Linked DNA regions of Martelella endophytica. The main gene of each other region encodes a partner of the protein of the gene in region 2 in a complex. Links are inferred from orthologs where the notes say so. Each region holds a gene or a part of one and is shown on either strand. Other genes may lie near its edges.

What was found.
Region 1: the proteins of TM49_RS00100 (region 2) and dnaN are in contact, whole or in part, in a cryo-EM structure (PDB 8GIZ), measured with the Escherichia coli proteins. The link is inferred for Martelella endophytica from one-to-one orthologs.

What each region holds. Positions count from the first base shown.
Region 1 is NZ_CP010803.1:4,468,654-4,478,104, forward strand. What follows is about bases 6,639-9,451. They hold dnaN (DNA polymerase III subunit beta), read right to left. Parts: upstream 8,698-9,451; coding sequence 7,579-8,697; downstream 6,639-7,578. Other genes in these bases: pyrF (orotidine-5'-phosphate decarboxylase), read right to left, coding at 6,639-6,963; TM49_RS20875 (histidine phosphatase family protein), read right to left, coding at 6,960-7,556; rsmI (16S rRNA (cytidine(1402)-2'-O)-methyltransferase), read left to right, coding at 8,946-9,451. In the rest of the region: TM49_RS20830 (MFS transporter), read right to left, coding at 1-1,210; TM49_RS20835 (RNA pyrophosphohydrolase), read left to right, coding at 1,457-1,972; TM49_RS20840 (diacylglycerol/lipid kinase family protein), read left to right, coding at 2,045-2,947; TM49_RS20845 (metallophosphoesterase family protein), read left to right, coding at 2,961-3,818; bfr (bacterioferritin), read right to left, coding at 3,866-4,351; TM49_RS23240 (BFD-like (2Fe-2S) protein), read right to left, coding at 4,299-4,685; TM49_RS23745 (hypothetical protein), read right to left, coding at 4,806-4,955; TM49_RS20865 (complex I NDUFA9 subunit family protein), read right to left, coding at 5,098-6,069; more of pyrF, read right to left, coding at 6,253-6,638. UniProt on the Escherichia coli protein: Confers DNA tethering and processivity to DNA polymerases and other proteins. Acts as a clamp, forming a ring around DNA (a reaction catalyzed by the clamp-loading complex) which diffuses in an ATP-independent manner freely and bidirectionally along dsDNA.
Region 2 is NZ_CP010803.1:15,542-25,093, reverse strand. Bases 3,101-6,014 are described here. They hold TM49_RS00100 (DNA polymerase III subunit gamma/tau), read right to left. Parts: upstream 5,573-6,014; coding sequence 3,629-5,572; downstream 3,101-3,628. Other genes in these bases: TM49_RS00095 (YbaK/EbsC family protein), read right to left, coding at 5,722-6,014; TM49_RS00105 (YbaB/EbfC family nucleoid-associated protein), read right to left, coding at 3,282-3,605; TM49_RS00110 (LysE family translocator), read right to left, coding at 3,101-3,271. Outside these bases: TM49_RS00135 (alanine/glycine:cation symporter family protein), read left to right, coding at 1-225; TM49_RS23570 (DUF5993 family protein), read left to right, coding at 303-458; TM49_RS00130 (disulfide bond formation protein B), read left to right, coding at 467-1,015; TM49_RS00125 (HAD family hydrolase), read left to right, coding at 1,041-1,652; TM49_RS00120 (antibiotic biosynthesis monooxygenase family protein), read right to left, coding at 1,637-1,924; recombination mediator RecR, read right to left, coding at 1,990-2,595; more of TM49_RS00110, read right to left, coding at 2,660-3,100; more of TM49_RS00095, read right to left, coding at 6,015-6,192; TM49_RS00090 (HIT family protein), read left to right, coding at 6,480-6,893; nudC (NAD(+) diphosphatase), read left to right, coding at 6,890-7,843; TM49_RS00080 (helix-turn-helix transcriptional regulator), read left to right, coding at 7,846-8,532; TM49_RS00075 (VOC family protein), read left to right, coding at 8,623-8,994; TM49_RS00070 (lactate/malate family dehydrogenase), read right to left, coding at 9,037-9,552. UniProt on the Escherichia coli protein: Part of the beta sliding clamp loading complex, which hydrolyzes ATP to load the beta clamp onto primed DNA to form the DNA replication pre-initiation complex.

The DNA.
Region 1 (9,451 bases), 4.5 Mb from region 2 along the record:
TCAGGAACGCAAAGCTTGCCGTCGCGAGGAAGCTCGTCATCCGCCCGGTCAGCGAAAACAGGCCGAAATAGCGCCCCGCCTCCGCCCCCTCGACACGCGCCGCCAGATATGCCCGAGAGGCCGCCTGCACCGGGCCGAAGGCAAGCCCGATGATCACGCCGTAAGCAAGAAACGCCTTTTCCGCTCCGGCTGAGAACAGACCGCCGCCACCGGGCCCGAGCGGAAGCAGCCCGAACAGGGTCGCGCCATCGTCCGTCGAGACGACGCCGAGCGTCGCCATGATCAGCATGACGAGGGCGGTGACGATCACCGGGCCGGCACTCACCAGCCGCCCGAGCCGGGCAGCGATGAAGCAGCCGAAGATGGCCGCGACGTTCAGCACGATGCCGAAAATGCCGATCTCCATGGTCGACCAGCCGAAGGTCGCCGCCGCGAAGGCGCCGCCGAGGATCAGCAGGCCGTTGACGCCGTCCATGTAGAGCATGCGGGCAATGAGGAAGCGGAGCAGGTCCGGCCTGTCCTTAAGCGAGAGCACCGTCCGTTTCAGTTCGGAGAGGCCTTCGGCAACGGCATGGCCGGCACGCTTGCGCCGCGCGATATCCGGCGTGAAAACCAGCATCGGCAGCAGGAAGATGAGGTACCACGCAGCCGAGAGCGGTCCGGTCAGCCTCGCCGGCTCTCCTGCGATGGCATCGAGCCCGAACAGTGCGGGCTGGCCGAGAAGGGTGAGGCCGGTATCGGGATCGGCAGCGAACCAGAGAAGGAAGCTGATGAGAAAGATCATGCCGCCGAGATAGCCGAGCCCCCACGCATCGTTCGAGGTCCGGTTGAGAGCTTGAGGCGGCACCAGATGCGGCAGCATCGCATCGTTGAAGACCACGGAGAGTTCGGCCGCGACGGTCGCGAGCACGATGAAGGCCGCCGGCCAGAAATAGCCGCTGCCGGGCGCGGCAAGCCAGAGCATTGCGAGGCCTGCGACCTGCAGGACGGCGAGCATGCCGATGAACCGCTTGTTGCCGCCGGCCGCATCCGCGAGCGCGCCGGCCACCGGCGCGCCAAAAGCGATGATGATGCCGGCAACCGTCGCGGCATTCGCCCAGGCCGCCTGGCCCGCAACCGGGTCGGCCCCGAGCTCGTTGACGAAATAGGGACCGAAGATGAAGGTGGTGACGACGGTGAAGAAGGGCTGCGCGGCCCAGTCGAACATCATCCATCCGAAAACGCCGCGTCGGCCACCCGTCGCGATATCTGTTTCGTCGCCGGCAATCGTCAAGCCACCATCCCCTGCATAGAACGTGCGGCAGCATTGTCTGCGGCACTGTGCTTGTCCAGAGCGGACATCGTCGTTGCGGTACTGTCGCGGCACCTCTTCGCCGGATCGGCAGACGGTTTGCCTTTCCCGCCTGATGCGCTAGGGATGGTCGCGTCAGCCCCTGCCCCAAAGGAAATCCCCGCCATGCCTGCACGACGCGCCCACGACCTGCCCTATCGCCCGAATGTCGGCGTCATGATCCTCAATCCCGAAGGCAAGGTCTGGCTCGGCCGGCGGCTTTCGGAGAACAACACCGAGTCCGATGGCACACCGCAGCTCTGGCAGATGCCGCAGGGTGGCATAGATCCCGGCGAGACGCCGCTTGTGGCGGCAAAACGCGAGCTTTACGAGGAGACCGGCATGAAGACGGTCGAACTCCTTGCCGAGACCAGGGGATGGATCAACTACGATCTTCCCGACCATCTGATCGGTATCGGCCTGCACGGGCGCTACCGTGGCCAGACCCAGCGCTGGTTCGCCTTCCGCTTCAACGGCGACGAGAGCGAGATCGCCATCGATCCGCCGCCTGAAGGCCACGCGCGCGAGTTCGATGCCTGGCAGTGGGCCGATATCGACGCGCTCCCCTCGCTCATCGTCGCCTTCAAGAGGGCGGTCTATGAACAGGTCGTCGCTGAGTTCCGGCACCTCGTTTCCGGCTGATCTGCCGAAACTTTCGGTCGTGCAATGCGTTCTTCAGGTGCGGGGAAGCCCGCCGCCGCAAGAGGGATCCCGATGCCGCCCGGCAGGTTCGAACAGTGCCACATCGTGTTGAACGCCAATGCGGGGAGCGCCGAGAAGGCGGACCTGGCGGAAACGCTTGTCGAGCGCTTCACCGAAGCCGGCATCCGCGCGACCATCGATGCCGATCGCGAAGCGCCGCTTGAGGCGCGTATTCTTCGCGCCGTGGAAAGCGAGGCACCGCTGATCGTCGCCGCCGGCGGCGACGGCACGGTCACGGCGATCGCGGAGGCCCTGATCGGTACCAGGAAGACGCTTGCCATCGTGCCGCTTGGCACGGCCAATCTTCTCGCGCGCGATCTCGATATCCCGCTGGATATCGATACGGCGATCGGCGCGATCCCCGACATGCACGTCCGCCACATCGATGCTGGCGTGCTGAACGGCCGGGTTTTCCTGCACAAGGTGGTGGTCGGGCTGGTGCCCGGCATTGCCGCCGGACGGGAACGCATCCGCCACCGCTCCGGCCTTCGCACCTATCTGGGCCTCGCCGCCTATTTCCTGCGCCGCCTCGCCCGCGCCCGACCGATGATCGCGCGGATCGAAAACGGCGAGAGCCGCACCGAGAGGCTCTATTCGGTGGCTGTGGCCAACAATGGCTATGACGAGGGCTTCGGGCGCTTCTTCGCGCGAAGCCGGCTTGATCGCGGCGTGCTCTGCCTCTACCGCATCCGGCGGCTGACACTCGCCGATGTTTTCCGACTGACCATCGGCATGCTCATCGGCCGCTGGCGCAATGACGTGGCGATCGATGTCGCCGAAGTGCGCACGGTGCGGCTGCGCGGCCGCAAGCCGGCAACGCAGGTGATGATCGACGGCGAAATCGCCCTGATCACCGGCACGCTCGATTTCTCGATCCGACCCGGCACCGTGGCGGTGCTGGCACCCCCAAGCTGACGGGAGAGCCCCGATGCGCATCGCCCACCTCTCAGACCTCCACTTCGGACATCACGACGACGGGCTTGCCGGCATGATTGCCGACGAGGTCAACGCCCGCCGACCCGATCTCGTCGTCGTCAGCGGCGATTTCACCCAGACCGGCAGCGAGGCCGAATTCGAAACCGCCGCGGCCTTTCTGGAAACACTCGATGCGCCATTCTTCGCCGTGCCCGGCAATCATGATGTCCCGGCGCGCAACCTGCTCGCACGCTTTACCGAGCCATACGGCCTCTATCGCACCCATATCCACCCCGAGATCGAGCCCCTGTTTGAGGGGCGAAAGGTGGTGCTTGCCGGCATCAACACGGCGCGGCGGCTGCGACTCGGCCTGAACTGGTCGCACGGCTCGATCAACGGAAAGCAGCTTGGTGCCTTGCGGGAGCGCCTGGAGACGGCAGACCCGGCCGCCATCCGGGTGATCGTCGCGCATCATCCGTTGCTGCAGCCGGAAATCCCCGGCGAGAAGGCGATGCGCCTAGTGAAACACGCCGACCGCGCGCTTGAGACCTTCGCGACACTCGGTGTGCGCCTCGTCCTGTCCGGGCACTTCCACATGTCCTATGTCCGCCGCTACCCGCACCAGAACGAGGTCCAGGAGGGCGCACCGGCAGGCGCGCGTCAGGCCGCTGCGGCCCCTATCCTTGTGGTTCAAGCCGGCTCGGCGATCTCGACCCGGCTGCGTGGCGAGCCCAATGCCTACAACATCATCGATATCGAGGGCGAAAGCCTGAAGGTGTCGGTGCGGCAATGGCAGGACGGACAGTGGGTCGACGGCGATGTCACCCATGCGCCGCCGCTTGCGCCGCCCCGCATGGGTGGAAACGCATAAGGCCCGGCGCGCGGGCCGGGCCTTGAAACAGCAAAGATCGCTAAAGCCTATTCGGCTTCGTTGGTCGCGCCGGCGTTGAGCTGGGCGTATTTCTTTTCGCCAAGCGATTCCAGCAGCTCAAGCTGGGTCTCGAGGAAGTCGATGTGACCTTCCTCGTCGATCATCAGTTCTTCGAAGAGCTTCATGCTGACGTAATCGCCAGCCTCGTGACAGATGTCGCGACTTTCCTTGTAGGAATTGCGCGCCTCGTATTCACCGGCGAGATCGCCTTCGAGGACTTCCTTAACGGTCTGGCCGATGCGCAGCGGCGCCACGGTCTGCAGGTTGGGATGGCCTTCGAGGAAGATGATGCGGTCAACGAGCTTGTCGGCGTGGTGCATCTCTTCGATGGACTCGGCACGCTCCTTGGCGGCGAGCTTGGTCAGGCCCCAGTCTTCGAGAAGACGGTAGTGAAGCCAGTACTGATTGACGGCGCCGAGCTCAAGAAACAGGGCTTCGTTCAGCCGCTCGATTACTTTTTTGTCGCCTTTCAACGTCCGTTCTCCTTTTATGTTCCTGGAATTGCTTCAGGCGGCTCAAAAAATCACAAAACTTCTCGCCGGTCGAGTGGCGATTGTGGTGATACTGCTCTGAAGTACGGACGATGATATCGATGACGTTGGGAAAACAGCCGCAACACCGGCCCCGCTTCGACATGCGGTGGTAGACCTTGGCCGGAACTATGATTTGCCAGCAATCCTCATCGAGGAGTTCGGTAACGACCTCCACGATTTCCTTTTCAGTAATGAAATTGCAGCTGCAGACAAGCATTCTCTCACCATTGACGGCTGTCACTGATGGCCTCTCTTCGCAAAAGAGGATGCTCATTGTCAAGATTAAACCTGAGTATCGGACTCACATTCCCTTAAATGTGATGCGGCGAGGGCCGCGACATTAAGCCTCAGGCAAATAGGGCGGCGCCTAGCGACGCCGCCAGAAGGGCGCAGATCAGTTGACGGCGGCCGTGACCGCGCACGGATCCACACCATAGGCCGGCGCGCAGCCCTTCGTCGCAGCAACAGTACCGGGCGCCACGAGAGAGGCAGCCACAATGATCAGAGCCGCACCAGCAAACAGGACAGCAATCGATTTACCCATTTTGGAAGACACCTTATTTTCACCAAAGTCCCGTCGGGCCATCATCCCTGTGACCCTTCAATAAACAGTAAAGACGCAAGCGGTATGACGGGTTCCCGACAATGCGCATTTTTTATGTCATGTGTGGCGCAGGTGTCCTGTCTTAAGCAGGCTTTCCGAATTGTCCATGCTGACGGTACTGCACCAGATAGCTGGGCAGGATGGCGTCGAGCTGGGCCGGGCGAATGCCCAGGCCCTTCAGCGTGCGGCCTTCCGCTTCGGCTTCCTTCGACACGATCGTATCGGTCTTCAGAAGCTTCACCTGGTCGGCGGTCAGCGGCGGCTTGATGAGCGGAATGGCAGCAGCAATGCCGCCAATCAGCGAGGCGAGCCCGAAGGGCAGCGAGACCAGCGCGCGCTTGCGGCCGGTCGCGGAAAGCACCTTTTCGAGGCATTCACGGAAGGTGAGAACGTCACGCCCTCCGAGTTCGTAGGTCTTGCCCTTTTCGACCTTGCCGTCAACGGAACGGGCAATGACCTCGGCAACATCGCCGACATAGACGGGCTGGAACTTCGTCTTGCCACCGCCGATGAGCGGAAGGAAGGGCGAGATCAGCGTCATCTTGCCGAACTTGTTGAAGAAGTCGTCCTCAGGGCCGAACACGATCGACGGCCGCATAATGACAGCATCGGGACAGATTTCGCGGACAGTGGCTTCCGCCTGGCCCTTCGACCGGGCGTAATGCGACAGGCTGTCGGGATCGGCGCCGATGGCGGAAACATGGGTGAGCGCGGCGCCGGCATCGCGCGCCGCTTCGGCAATCAGGCGGGCGCCCTCTGCCTGGACGGCGTCGAATCCGTTCTTGCCGCTTTCAAACAGCACGCCGACGCAGTTGACGACATGATCGGCGCCCTCGACGGCCCGGCGCACGGAATCACCGTAACGCAGATTGGCCTGCATGAAGGTGATCTGGCCGACATTGCCGAGCGGCTGCAGGAACAGCGCCAGATCGGGACGGCGCACGGCGACGCGGATGCGATAGCCTCGCTTGGCCAGAAGCCGGACGACATAGCGGCCGATAAAACCCGAACCGCCGAAAACCGTGACCAGCGGGGGAATGTTCGAAAGCGTCATGCCTAGCTCCTGATGTCGTCGAAACCCTGAAAGTTTACCCCCGTCCCTTAGCCCAATCCGGACCCGAGGTGAAGGGTCAAGCTGCCGCACTGCGATATTACAATCATGGCAACCGTCAAAATTGCAGACCGCGTGACCAAAGCGACACAGAGACGGTTGCGGGCGGCCGCAAGTGGTCGTCCGTCAATCGTTTGCCGGCGCCATCATTGTCGTCTGCATCTCCGTCAGCACCTGCTGTGCTGCGGCACGCGGATCGGACGCAGCGACGATCGGCCGGCCGACAACCAGATGACTGGCACCGGCGACTATGGCGTCGCGTGGTGTCATGACGCGCTTCTGGTCGTTGGCTGCGACGCCCGCGGGGCGGATGCCCGGGGTAACGATCGCCATTTCGGGACCGGTGATCGCGCGGACCCGCTCGGCTTCCGCCGCCGAGCAGACGATGCCACCCATGCCGGCCGCCCGCGCCTGCTCCGCCCGCTTTTCGACCAGGGTTCGCGCATCGGTCGTGTAGCCGGCCTCGATCAGGTCGCCGTCATCCATGGAGGTGAGCACCGTGACGCCGAGGAGGCAGAGCGGCGTTCCGGCCGCGGCCTCGACCGCCGCGCGCATCGCCTTCGGATAGGCGTGCAGCGTCAGCATGGTCACACCCATCCGGGAAATGTTCTCCACCCCCTTCGCCACCGTGTTGTCGATGTCGAGGAGCTTCATGTCGAGAAATACCTTCTTGCCGCTGTCGACCAGTTCGCGGGCAAAGGAAAGCCCGCCGGCAAAGGCGAGCTGGTAGCCGATCTTGTAGAAGCTGACGCTATCGCCGAGCGTCTCGACCATGGTGGCCGCCTCGGCGACGGTCGGTACATCAAGCCCCACAATGAGTCGATCGCGTGCAATCATTGTCCGGTCCATCCCTGCCATGTTTCGATGGGTGTCCAATCGCACAAAACCGCCCTTTCGGAAAGGCTGAAGGCGAAAAGATTGCCGCCACCACCAGCGCCCTGATCCTCGGCGCGGCTGATTTCAACACCTTTCAGATGGCATTTGAGCAGCGTTCCGACAACGCCATGGCCGACGAAGGCGACCGGCTGACGGGTGTCATGCCTTGCCAGCACATCATTCACCGCCGTCACGATCCGCTTTTGCGCGTCGACCGCGCGCTCCCAGCCGCGAAAGGACTTCTCCGGCTCGGCAAAGAAGGCGTCCGCCGCGGCCTCGAAGACATCGGGCGGCAGGAAGCCGGTCGCGCTGCGGTCGTTTTCGTGAAAATCAGGCAGGATTTCGGGTTCGATGCCGGTGGCCCGGCCGAAGAACGCGGCCGTTTTCTTCGCTTTCACCTCGTCGCTGGAAACGATACGGGAAAGCGCCTGCACCCAGGAGAGGCGGGCGGCCGTCTCGGCGCGGGCGGCGCCCGTCGCCGAGAGCCCCCAGTCAGGCACCGGCACCTCGGGATCGATCAGAACCTGCGGGTGGGTGATGTAGACGGCGAACACGATCCCCTCCCCGCATGGCCTGCTAGACGCGCATCGGCATCAGGACATAAAGCGCCTGATCGTTCGCGGTATCGCGCACCAGCGTCGGCGAACCGGCATCGGCAAACAGGAAGATCGCCTCATCGCCGGTGAGCTGGCCGGTGATGTCGAGGAGGTACTTGGCGTTGAAGCCGATATCCATCGGCTCGCTCTCGTAGCCGACGGGAAGCTCGTCGGTGGCGCTGCCGGAATCGGGATTGTTGACGGTGAGCGTCAGTTGCCCCTCGGTCAGCGACAGCTTGACCGCACGGCCGCGTTCCGACGAGACCGTCGACACACGATCGACTGCGCGGGTGAAATCCTGGCAATCGATGCGCATCTCGCGGTCGTTATTGGCAGGGATGACACGCTGGTAATCCGGGAAGGTGCCGTCGATCAGCTTCGAGGTCAGCACCACGGAACCGATGGTGAAGCGGATCTTGGCATCGGAAACCTCGACCTTCACGATGATTTCCGGGTCGTCCATGAGCTTCTGCAACTCGCCGACCGTCTTGCGCGGGATGATAACGCCCGGCATGTTTTCGCAGCCCGACGGTGCGTCGACCTCGGCACGGGCAAGACGGTGGCCATCGGTGGCGACGGCACGCAGCTTCAGCGCCTTGCCCTCGCTCATGGCGTGGAAGAAGATACCGTTCAGATAGTAGCGGGTTTCCTCGGTGGAGATCGCGAACTGGGTGCGATCGATCAGCATCTTCAGATCGCTGGCCTTCAGCTGGAAGGCATGGCTGAAGGTGCCGGCCGTAAGATCCGGAAAATCCTCCTGCGGCAGGCACTGCAGCGAAAACTTGGACCTGCCGGAAGCGACCGAGATGGTCTGCCCGTCGGTATCGGTTGCAAGCGAGACTTCCGAGCCGTCTGCGAGCTTGCGCACGATTTCATAGAGAAGATGTGCGGGCACCGTGGTCGCACCGGCCTGCTCAACCATTGCCGGCGTCTTCTCGGTGATCTCGAGATCGAGGTCGGTCGCCTTCATCTCGAGGTCAGCGCCTTCGGCCTTCAGGAGAACATTGGAGAGAATCGGAATGGTGTTGCGGCGCTCGACCACGCGATGGACGTGGTTCAGGGACTTCAACAGATTGGATCTCTCAAGCGTGATACGCATGACTTTCGCTTTCACTCTTTCGCCCGGACGGGTGCCGGCAGGCAGTCAATGAGGCATGCGCCACAAGGGGCACAGGCGGGGAGACAAAATGACCCCATTTGAGCTTCGAATGCAAGGGGCTCCTATCTGCTGCGGGGTTTATCCCAATCACTGTTTTGACAAGAGGCCTCACGACCGCCAGGCAGCCCTCTTGCCGGCTGCCTGGCGGTCGTGTTCAAAGGAAAGGGAAACTGAGCGGGAATGACAGCATGAGCGACGACAGCAACCGGTTTGAAATTTCAGGCCACGCCATCGAGGCGCGGCCGCTGGCGCCGGGGCTCTATCTTGTTGCGACCCCGATCGGCAATCTTGGCGACATCACCATAAGGGCGCTGGAAACGCTGGCCGGTGCCGATATTCTCGCCTGTGAGGATACCCGCGTCACCCGCAAGCTGCTCGACCGCTTCGCCATTCGCAAGCGTCCGTTCGCCTATCACGAACACAATGCGGAACAGGCCGGCGAAAAGCTGATGGAAGCGCTCCGCGATGGCAAGAGCGTTGCGCTCGTCTCCGATGCGGGGACGCCGCTCGTTTCCGACCCCGGTTACCGGCTGTCGCTGTTGGCGATCGCCGAAGGCATCAGGGTGACGCCGGTTCCGGGCGCCTCCGCACCGCTTGCAGCCCTCGTCGGCGCTGGCCTGCCGAACGATGCCTTCTTCTTCGCGGGCTTTCCGCCGGCAAAGGACAAGGGGCGGCGCGACCGCTTCGCCGAACT
Region 2 (9,552 bases):
GCCGTGGCGCCCGGGGCAACGGCGGTGTTCAACTTCTCCGATCCGATGATGGGCGTGCTGGCCGTCGTCAACCTGCTGGCGCTGATGATGCTGTTCCCGATCGCACTGCGGCTCATCAACGATTTCCGTTCCCAGCTTGCAGCAGGCAACAAGCGGCCGCTCTTCGATCCGAAGAAGTTTGCCGATCTCGATACCGATCCGACCGCGTGGCCGGACGCCAAATAAGCAAAACACCAGAAAAGACCCGACACGGCGGCCTCGCGGCTGCCGTGTCTTCACAAGGGAGGCTCAAGAACAAGACCATGATGGCACTGCCATTTCTTCTCTGCTTTGCCGGGCTCTGGCTCGCCTGGCGCGGAAACCGGATGGCGGCGATCGCCGCCACCATGCTCGCCGTCCTGCTCGTTGCCGTGCTCTACAGATTGCACGCGACCGATGCGCTGCAGATTTCGCTTTGAGGTGAGCCATGTCCGATAATCTTGCCCGCCTTCTCAATGCACTGGGGCTTCTGGCGATTTCGCTGGTGCTCGGCTATGCCTTTTATGATCAGTTCGCCAATGGCGACCTGCCGTGTCCGCTCTGCCTTCTGCAGCGCGCCGGTTTCGTCATCGTTGGCACCGGGCTCGCCCTCAACGTTCTCTGCGGCGTTGCCGTGCGTCATTACGCGCTGATGCTGCTCGGCGCCGTTGTCGGCGGCATGGCGGCGCTCAGGCAGGTGGCGCTGCATGTGGTGCCGGGCACCGGTAGCTACGGCGACCCGTTCCTTGGCCTGCATTTCTACACCTGGGCCTTCGTCGTGTTCACGCTGGTGGTGCTTGGCACCGGCCTGATGCTGCTTCTCGGCGGCGGTAGCCGCGGAGCGGAGAAGACAACCGGCATCGGCCTTGTCGCTGTGGCGCTGTTTGCCGTTATGAGCCTTGGCAATGGTGTCTCCACGCTTGCCGAATGCGGCCTCGGCCTCTGCCCGGACAATCCGACCAGCTATCAGGCGCTTGACGGCTTGCTCGGCCGATAGGACCATCGGCCGAAAGGGAAGTGCAATGAAACGTGTCCTGATGCTCGACGTCGACGGCGTGCTGGTCCACAGCCACAATGGCGGCTCGTGGGCGGCAGATATCGAGCGCGATCTCGGCATCGACCCGGATCGGCTCTCCGCCGAATTCTTCGCCACGCACTGGCCGGATGTCATCCTCGGCCGCAAGCACCTGCACGCGGCCCTGGACGATTGCCTGCCCGAACTTTCCGAAACGCTGACTGCCCAGGAATTCATCGACTACTGGTTCTCGCGCGATTCGATGATCGACGAGGCGGTGCTGGCGGATGCGCGGGCCTTGAAGGGGGAGGGGTTCGCCATCTATCTCGCCACCAACCAGGAACACCAGCGCGCCCGCTACCTGATGGAGGCGATGGGTCTGGCTGCAGATGTCGACGGCATCATCTATTCGGCGGCCATCGGCGAAAAGAAACCGCGCCCGGGTTTCTTCGCGGCGGCAGAAAGGGTCAGCGGCTTTACCGGCGAGCAATGTGTCTTCATCGACGATCAACTGGGAAACATCGAGGCGGCAAGGGCTTTCGGCTGGCATCCGTTGCACTGGACCGGCAGGCAGGACCTCATCAGCCTCGTCAATACTGCTGCTCAGCAGGGCTGGTAGTGGCGCATTTCAGCGATCATGCCGACATACGGGCGGATATGGATGAAGAATTCTCGAAACTCCGCGCTTGCCCTGAATGATTTCAGGTGGTCCTCCGCAGAGGTCCACTCGATGCGGATGATGAATTGGGTGGGCTCATCGCTGCATTGCGCAATCTCGAAGGATATCGCATAGGGTGAGTGCAACAGCGGCTCCTTGGCCGCCTGATAATCTCGGATGAATGCGGCCTGTTGATCGTCAGGCACACTGTAGCGAAGATATTCGACGATCATGGCCCGCCCGCTCGATCCAGAGATAATCCGAAGCTACAAAAACGAATCTCGTGCTGCAAGCAGAATCAAAGCGCCGTGCGCGACCTGAGGGCGGCCACCAGCGTGCCCTCGTCGAGATAGTCGAGCTCGCCGCCGACCGGCACGCCATGGGCGAGACGGGTCACCTTAATGTCGAGGCCGTCGAACTGGTCGGTGATGTAATGCGCCGTCGCCTGGCCTTCGACCGTGGCGTTGACCGCGATGATCAGTTCCTTGACCTCGCCTGCCTTCACCCGATCGACCAATGCGGCGATGGTAAGATCGTCCGGCCCGATGCCATCGAGCGGCGACAGGGTGCCGCCGAGCACGTGATAGGCGGCATTGAGTGCCGCCGCCCGCTCCAGCGCCCAGAGGTCGCCGACGTCTTCCACCACGATGACGAGGCTCTGGTCGCGCGTCGGATCGGTGCAGATCGTGCAGGGATCTGAGGTGTCGACATTGCCGCAGGTGGAGCAGATCTTCACCTTGTCATAGGCATCCTGCATCGCGCCCGAAAGCGGGCCCATCAACTGGTCGCGCTTCTTGATCAAGTGCAGCGCCGCACGCCGCGCCGAACGCGGCCCAAGCCCCGGCACCTTCGCCAGAAGCTGGATCAGTTTTTCGATTTCGGGGCCGGTTACACGTTTTGCCATAGAATTTCACTATCCCATCGGCCTCCAAAACGGAAACCGCTTTTGCAGTCCGATGGAAGGATTGTCAGCGGGTTGCGATCGCGACCGCAGCGCCGCCGATCATGCCCGCGCTGAGGCGGTTGGCGATCTTCATCGCGCGCGGGCTCTTCAACAGTCTGCGGGCCTTCGATGCGAGAAACACCCAGGAGAGGTCGACGACGGCGAGCACCAGCAGGAGCGTGACGGTCAGTTCCGCCCAGCCGACGACGGTGATGCTGCCGAGGTCGAGGATCGTCGGCAGCAGCGCGACGTAGAACATCATGATCTTGGGGTTGCCGATGGTGATGCTCATGCCGGTGAGAAACATCTTCCAGCCGGAGGTTGTCTGCGGCAGTTCCTCGCCCGTCGTTTCGGTTTCCGCGAACCACATCTTCCAGGCGAGATAGCCGAGATAAGCAATGCCCGCCCATTTGATGACGATGAACACCGCGTGGAAGGTGGTGGCGACGGCGACCAGGCCGAAGACCGCAAGCGTCAGCCACAGCGCCTCGCCAAGCCACATTGCCGCCAGAAACGGCAGCACGTCGCGGTGGCCGCGCGAAAGCACGCGGGCGACGAGTGCCGCAACGCTCGGTCCCGGAGAACCTGCGGCGACGAACAGCGTGATGGCAAACAAAGCGAGGGCGCCGAGGGTCATGGTGTCGTCCTCAGAAAGGCAGCTTCATGCCGGGCGGGATCGGCAGGCCGGCAGTCAGTTCCTTGGTCATTTCCTGTGCCTTCTCCTCGGCGCGGTCCTTCGCGTCGCGGTGAGCGGCAACGATCAGGTCCTCGAGCATTTCGGCCTCGTCGGCGGAAAGCAGGCTGGGGTCGACCTTGATGCCGAGCATCTCGCCCTTGCCGGTCATGCGCACGGTGACCATGCCGCCGCCGGAAACGCCTTCGACCTCGACAGCTGCAATCTCTTCCTGCAGCTTTTCCATCTTGGCCTGCATTTCCTTCATCTTGCCCATCATGCCCATCAGATCGCGCATGTCGTCTCCTTTATCGGTTGAATTCAGTCGTCGAGGTCGTCTTCCGGCAGGACGTCACCATCATCGTTGACGGCGGCATCCGGGGCTCCGGCCTCGGTTGTCTCGGTGTTCTGTTCATCGGCGCGCACCTTGACATCGGTGATCTTGGCGCCGGGGAAGAATTTTAGGATCGCCGAAATCGAGGGGTCGTCGCGCGCGTCCTGGAACAGGCGCTCGCGTTCCGCCCTCTCGGCCTCCACCAGCGTTGGCTGGCCGGGCTCGCGGCTGAGGCTGACAAACCATTTTTCGCCGGTCCATTCCTTCAGTTTCGTGCCGAGTTCGTTGAGGAAGGTCTGCGACGTGCCGCTTTCGAGATTGACTTCAAGCTGGCCCGGTTCGAGCCGTACCAGATGGACAAAATTGCGGATTTCGGCGCGCAGCTTGATTGCCCGGTTCTGCGAGCAGAGATCGGTGATGTCCCGCAGCGACTTGATTTTCGACGTCGGCCCTGTGATTTCGGCGGGTGCCGGCTCCGGGGCGACAACCGGCTCCGGAACGATGTCCGGTTCCGGCGCGGCCTCGACGGCCTGTGTCTCCAGAACCTCAGGTTCGGGGGCAACCTCGGGCTCCGGAGAGACCTCCGGTGCGGTCGCTTCACGCGGTCTCAGCATCGTCACGGTCGCAGGCGGCCGGGGTGTCTCTGCGCGCGGCTCGGCGACCGGTCTGGAAACGGCATGCGTCGATGCCTGTGCGCCGCCACCCGAGGGACCACGCGGGGCGGCCGGTGCGGGATGAACGTCGCCGTTCTCGATCGCCAGAAGCCGTCGTGCTGCGTCCTCGGGGGAGGGTAGGCTTGCGGCATGGGCAAGGCGGATCAGCACCATCTCGGCAGCGCCGAAGGGGCGGGCGGCGTTTTCCGTCTCCGGAATGCCCTTCAGCAGCATCTGCCAGATGCGCGAGAGCGCGGAAACGGGAATGGCGGCGGCAAATTCGGCGCCGCGGGTGCGCTCAAGCTCGCTCAGCGACACATCCTCCGCACCTTCCGGAACATATTTCAGCCGGGTGACCAGATGGGTGAAATCGGCAAGGTCGTTCAGCACGACGACGGGATTGGCGCCGGCCTCGTACTGAGAAAGGAACTCGGCAAGGGCCGCCTTCACGTCGCCGGCGACGACATGGCCGAACAGGTCGACGATACGGGCGCGGTCGGCAAGGCCGAGCATGCCGCGCACCGCCGCCGCCTCCACCTTGCCATTGCCATGCGAAATCGCCTGATCGAGCAGCGACAGGCCGTCGCGCGCCGAGCCTTCGGCCGCACGCGCGATCATCGACAGCGCCTCATCCTCGATCTCGACGCCTTCCTTGGCGGAGATCGTCGAGAACAGCCGCACCAGGTCGGCGGCCGGAATGCGGCGCAGGTCGAAGCGCTGGCAGCGCGACAACACCGTGATCGGCACCTTGCGGATTTCGGTGGTGGCGAAGATGAACTTCACATGCTCCGGCGGTTCCTCAAGCGTCTTTAGCAGGCCGTTGAAGGCCTGGGTGGAGAGCATGTGGACTTCGTCGATGATGTAGACCTTGTAGCGCGCTGTCGAGGGCCGGTAACGCACCTGGTCGATGATCTCGCGGATATCGTCGATACCGGTGTGGGAGGCGGCATCCATCTCGATGACGTCGACATGCCGGCCTTCCATGATCGCCTGGCAATGCTCGCCGATCTCCTTCAGGTCGATGGTCGGCTTGTCGATGGTGGCGGTCTTGTAGTTGAGGCCGCGTGCCAGAATGCGGGCGGTCGTGGTCTTGCCGACACCGCGCACGCCGGTCAGCATATAGGCTTGGGCGATGCGGCCGGTCTCGAAGGCATTGGTCAGCGTGCGCACCATCGGCTCCTGGCCGACCATCAGGTCGGAGAAGTCCTTCGGGCGGTATTTGCGCGCCAGAACCCGGTAGCCGGTGTTAGCCTCGATCGTTGTCTTGTCCATCGCCATTCATGTGGTTTTCTGCTTGGCCCGCGACCCGAGGTCGCTTTCGGGCAGGCAGCGAGGATAGTCCAGGCCGCAGGCCGGAGTCACATCAAGGCCGGCAGTCTGGCAGAAGTTCTGCGGAAATGCACAGGATTTTTGATTTCGCCACGCGCTCAATCTTCCGGCGCCTGGCAGACATCGACCCAGCCCGCATTGGTGATTTCGGCCATGCGCTGCGGCGCGATCCGGACCGCGGCATTGCGCGAACCGGCGGCCGGAACGACCTCGTCAAAGGCCTTCAGGCTCTCGTCGCAGTAGACCGGAATTGCCTTTGCCAGCCCGAACGGGCAAACGCCGCCGACGGGGTGGCCGGTGATCGTCTCGACCTCATCGAGCGGCAGCATCTTCACCTTGCCGCCAAAGGCTACCTTGGCCTTCTTGTTGTCGATGCGGGCATCACCGCGGGCGACCAGAAGAAACACCCGGTCCTTGACCGAGAAGGATAGAGTCTTGGCAATCTGCGCGGTTGCCACGTCATGCGCGGCGGCAGCCTCGGCAACCGTGGCGCTGCTGTCTTCGGTTTCGATGATATCGAGATCGGGGGCTGCCTGGCTCAAGTGTTCTCGCACACTTTCGATGCTCATCAACGTCTCCGCGGCAGTCCGGACATAAGGTGGGAGGCTGGCAAGACGACCCATGCCGGGCTCGTTGGGGCTGCTTCCTTCCGGACCTGACCCGGTTGGCGAGTGGCACGTCCGCCACCAGCCTCCCGAGGGCACATATCGTCAATTTGCAGTGTGAATGCAAGCACGCAGCTTCAAAAAAACTCGGATGCTTTTCCCGCGCGTTGGATGTTTGCTGTTGTTGAAGCCGCCCTATTTGTTAAACATGTCAAAGGCAAGAGAACAGGCGGGAACAACAAAGGGGCGTCATGCAGGATTTCGAGCTCGATGAACGGCTGAAGAGGGATAGTGTTGCCGTGGCGACGCTGGGGCTCTGCCAGATCCGGCTGATGCGCGATGGCCGCTGGCCCTGGCTGCTGGCCGTGCCGCAGCGAGCCGGGGTAACCGAGATGTTCGAACTCGCGCCCCTCGACCAGACGATGCTGACCTTCGAGATCAACGAGGTGGCGCGCGCGCTCTCGATTGCCACCGGCGCCGAGAAGATCAATGTTGCCGCCATCGGCAATATCGTGCGCCAGCTTCACGTTCACATCATCGCCCGGTCAGAGGGTGATCCCAACTGGCCCGGCCCCGTCTGGGGGTTTGGCACCGCGGAGCCGATGAGCGATGCGGAAATCGCGGCGCTGGCGCGGCGCATCGCGGAGGCCCTGAGCGAAAAATGACATCGATTTTCGACCGCATCGGACCGCATGACGACCCGAGCGCAATGACCGCTTTTGCCGGCTGTCGCATCATCCGCGATTCCGAACACCGCGAAGACGATGCGCTGTCGAAGGCTGCCGCCGAGCCCGAAGCCCGGTTCTTCGTCTTCGCCGATGGCGTGGCGCTGGTGAAGCACGAACGCCAGGTGCTCGATCCCTATTTCGCCCGCTACGAGGTGCAGGCGCTTCAGCCCGACCGCGAAAGTGCTGTGCTTCTCGGGCATACGCCGGCCGGCGCGCCGCTGATTGCAATCGATAGTGCGCTCGACACCAAGGCGCTGCCCGGCCATCTGAAGACGCTGAGCGCCCGTGCAGCCTATAGCGAGGGTCTGCTCGAGGGCGAGGCGCTCGGTGCCTTCGCGCTGGCCGTCAGCGTCAATGCCTGGACCCGTAATCACCGCTTCTGCGGCCGCTGCGGCGGCAAGTCGGATGGGACGGCCGGCGGCTTCCGCCGGCAATGCACGGTCTGCGGCCACATGATGTTCCCGCGCACCGATCCGGTCGTCATCATGCTGATCGTCGATGAGGCGCGCGACCGCGTTCTGCTCGGCCGCAGCCCGCATTTCCCGGCCGGCCGCTATTCCTGCCTTGCCGGTTTCGTCGAGCCTGGCGAAACGGTCGAAGACGCGGTGCGGCGCGAGACGCTGGAGGAAAGCCGCATCCGCGTCGGCGCGGTGCGCTACCACGCGTCCCAGCCCTGGCCGATGCCGCATTCGCTGATGCTCGCCTGTTACGGCAAGGCCGAAAGCTTCGATGTCAGCTACGATGACGACGAGCTGGAAGACTGCCGCTGGTTCTCCCGCGATGAACTGGCCGCGATCACCGAGCACCGCCATCCCGATGGCATCAACGGCCCGCCGGAGGGCGCGATCGCGTTCCGGCTGATGCGCGACTTTCTCGACTGGCGCTGAGCATGGCGGGCTCGCGCTCCGAGCGGCTGCTGTCGCTCCTGCAGACGCTGCGCGGTCATCGCTATCCCGTTTCCGGTGCGGCGCTGGCGGAACAGCTCGGCATCAGCCTCAGGACGCTCTACCGCGATATTGCAAGCCTCAGGGCACAAGGGGCGGCGATCGAAGGCGAGGCGGGCATCGGCTATGTGCTGCGCCCCGGTTTCCTGCTGCCGCCGATGATGTTCTCGACGGAAGAGATCGAGGCGCTGGTGCTGGGCACGCGTTGGGTGGAGCGCGTGACGGATCAACATCTTTCGGCTGCGGCCAGCACGGCGCTTGCCAAGATCGCGGCGGTGCTGCCGGAAAGTCTCGCCGAAACGGTGGATGAGACTGCGCTCAGCGTCGGCCCGCGGCGTCTCGTCACCGATACGGCCGATATCCCTGCTCTCAGGGCCGCAATACGGGCAATGCGGAAAGTCGAGATCGCTTACCGCGCCGAAGGCGGCGCCGTGTCCGAGCGGGTGATATGGCCTTTCGGTCTGGCCTATTTCGAACAGGTGCGGGTGGTGCTCGGCTGGTGCGAGCTGAGGCAGGACTTCCGCCACTTCCGTACGGACCGGATCGTCAATATGCGCGAGACCGGCGAACGCTATCCGCAACGACGTGCTGTCCTTCTTGCCGAGTGGCGGAAACTCAATCTCGACAACTGACCGACGGCGTCTTGCGCGGTTTGCTGCTGACGGAAACTGACACCTGCCGGCGCTAGACGGTCTCCTGTCTTTCAAAACAGGAGAAACACCATGTCAGCTCTTCCCCTCAACCTCGTCGTTCTCTACGTCGAGGACCCCAAAGCCAGCGCCGCTTTCTATGCCGAAGTCCTTGGGCTCGAACCCAGGGCGTTGTCGGACGGGTTCTCCTCGCTTGCGACCGCAGCCGGTCTGACGCTGGGGCTTTGGCGCAAGGCGACGGCGCATCCGCCGGCGGAAGGTGGGCCGGGCTCAGCCGAGATCGGGATCATGACGCCGGAAAAGGGAGGCGTCGAAGCGCTCTACGCGCGCTTCAGAAAGGAAGGCCGCAGCTTCGCCCAGCCGCTGGTGCAGTCGCCTTTCGGCCCCACCTTCGTGATCACCGATCCGGACGGCCACCGCATCCGCGTTTGCCAGCCGGACTGAGCGAAGAGCGCAACAACCGCGCTCCAACTTCTCTCAGTGAACTCAGGCCGGTTCCGCAATCCTGGCGGGGCCGGTCTTCGCGTCACGCATTGCCGCCTGGATGAAGGCGATGCTTTCGCCAAGCTTGCTTGATTCCCACGGATCGAGAGTAACGGGCAACCGCTTCAAGATACCTTCGCGGCCGATCACACAGGGCATGCTGAGCGCTACATCGCCGTCATGACCATATTCGCCGCGAAGTGTTGTCGAGGCAGGATAGATGCTGCGTTCGTCGAGAAGCACGGCCCTGGCCATGGTCACTGCCGACTGGGCAACGCCGGCATTGGTCCAGCCTTTCCCATTGAGAACGTCATAGGCGGCGCTTATGATCCTTGTCTTCACAGTCTCGGGATCGCTGATGTCCTGCCGCGGCTGCAGGTAGGAAGCCAGCTCACCGAAGGGAATGCCGCCGACGCTGACGTGGCTCAGCACCGGAAAGGCGGTGCTGCCATGTTCGCCCATCATGTAGCCGGACACGGATTTCGGATCGATGTCGTAGCTATCGGCAAGCAGCCGGCG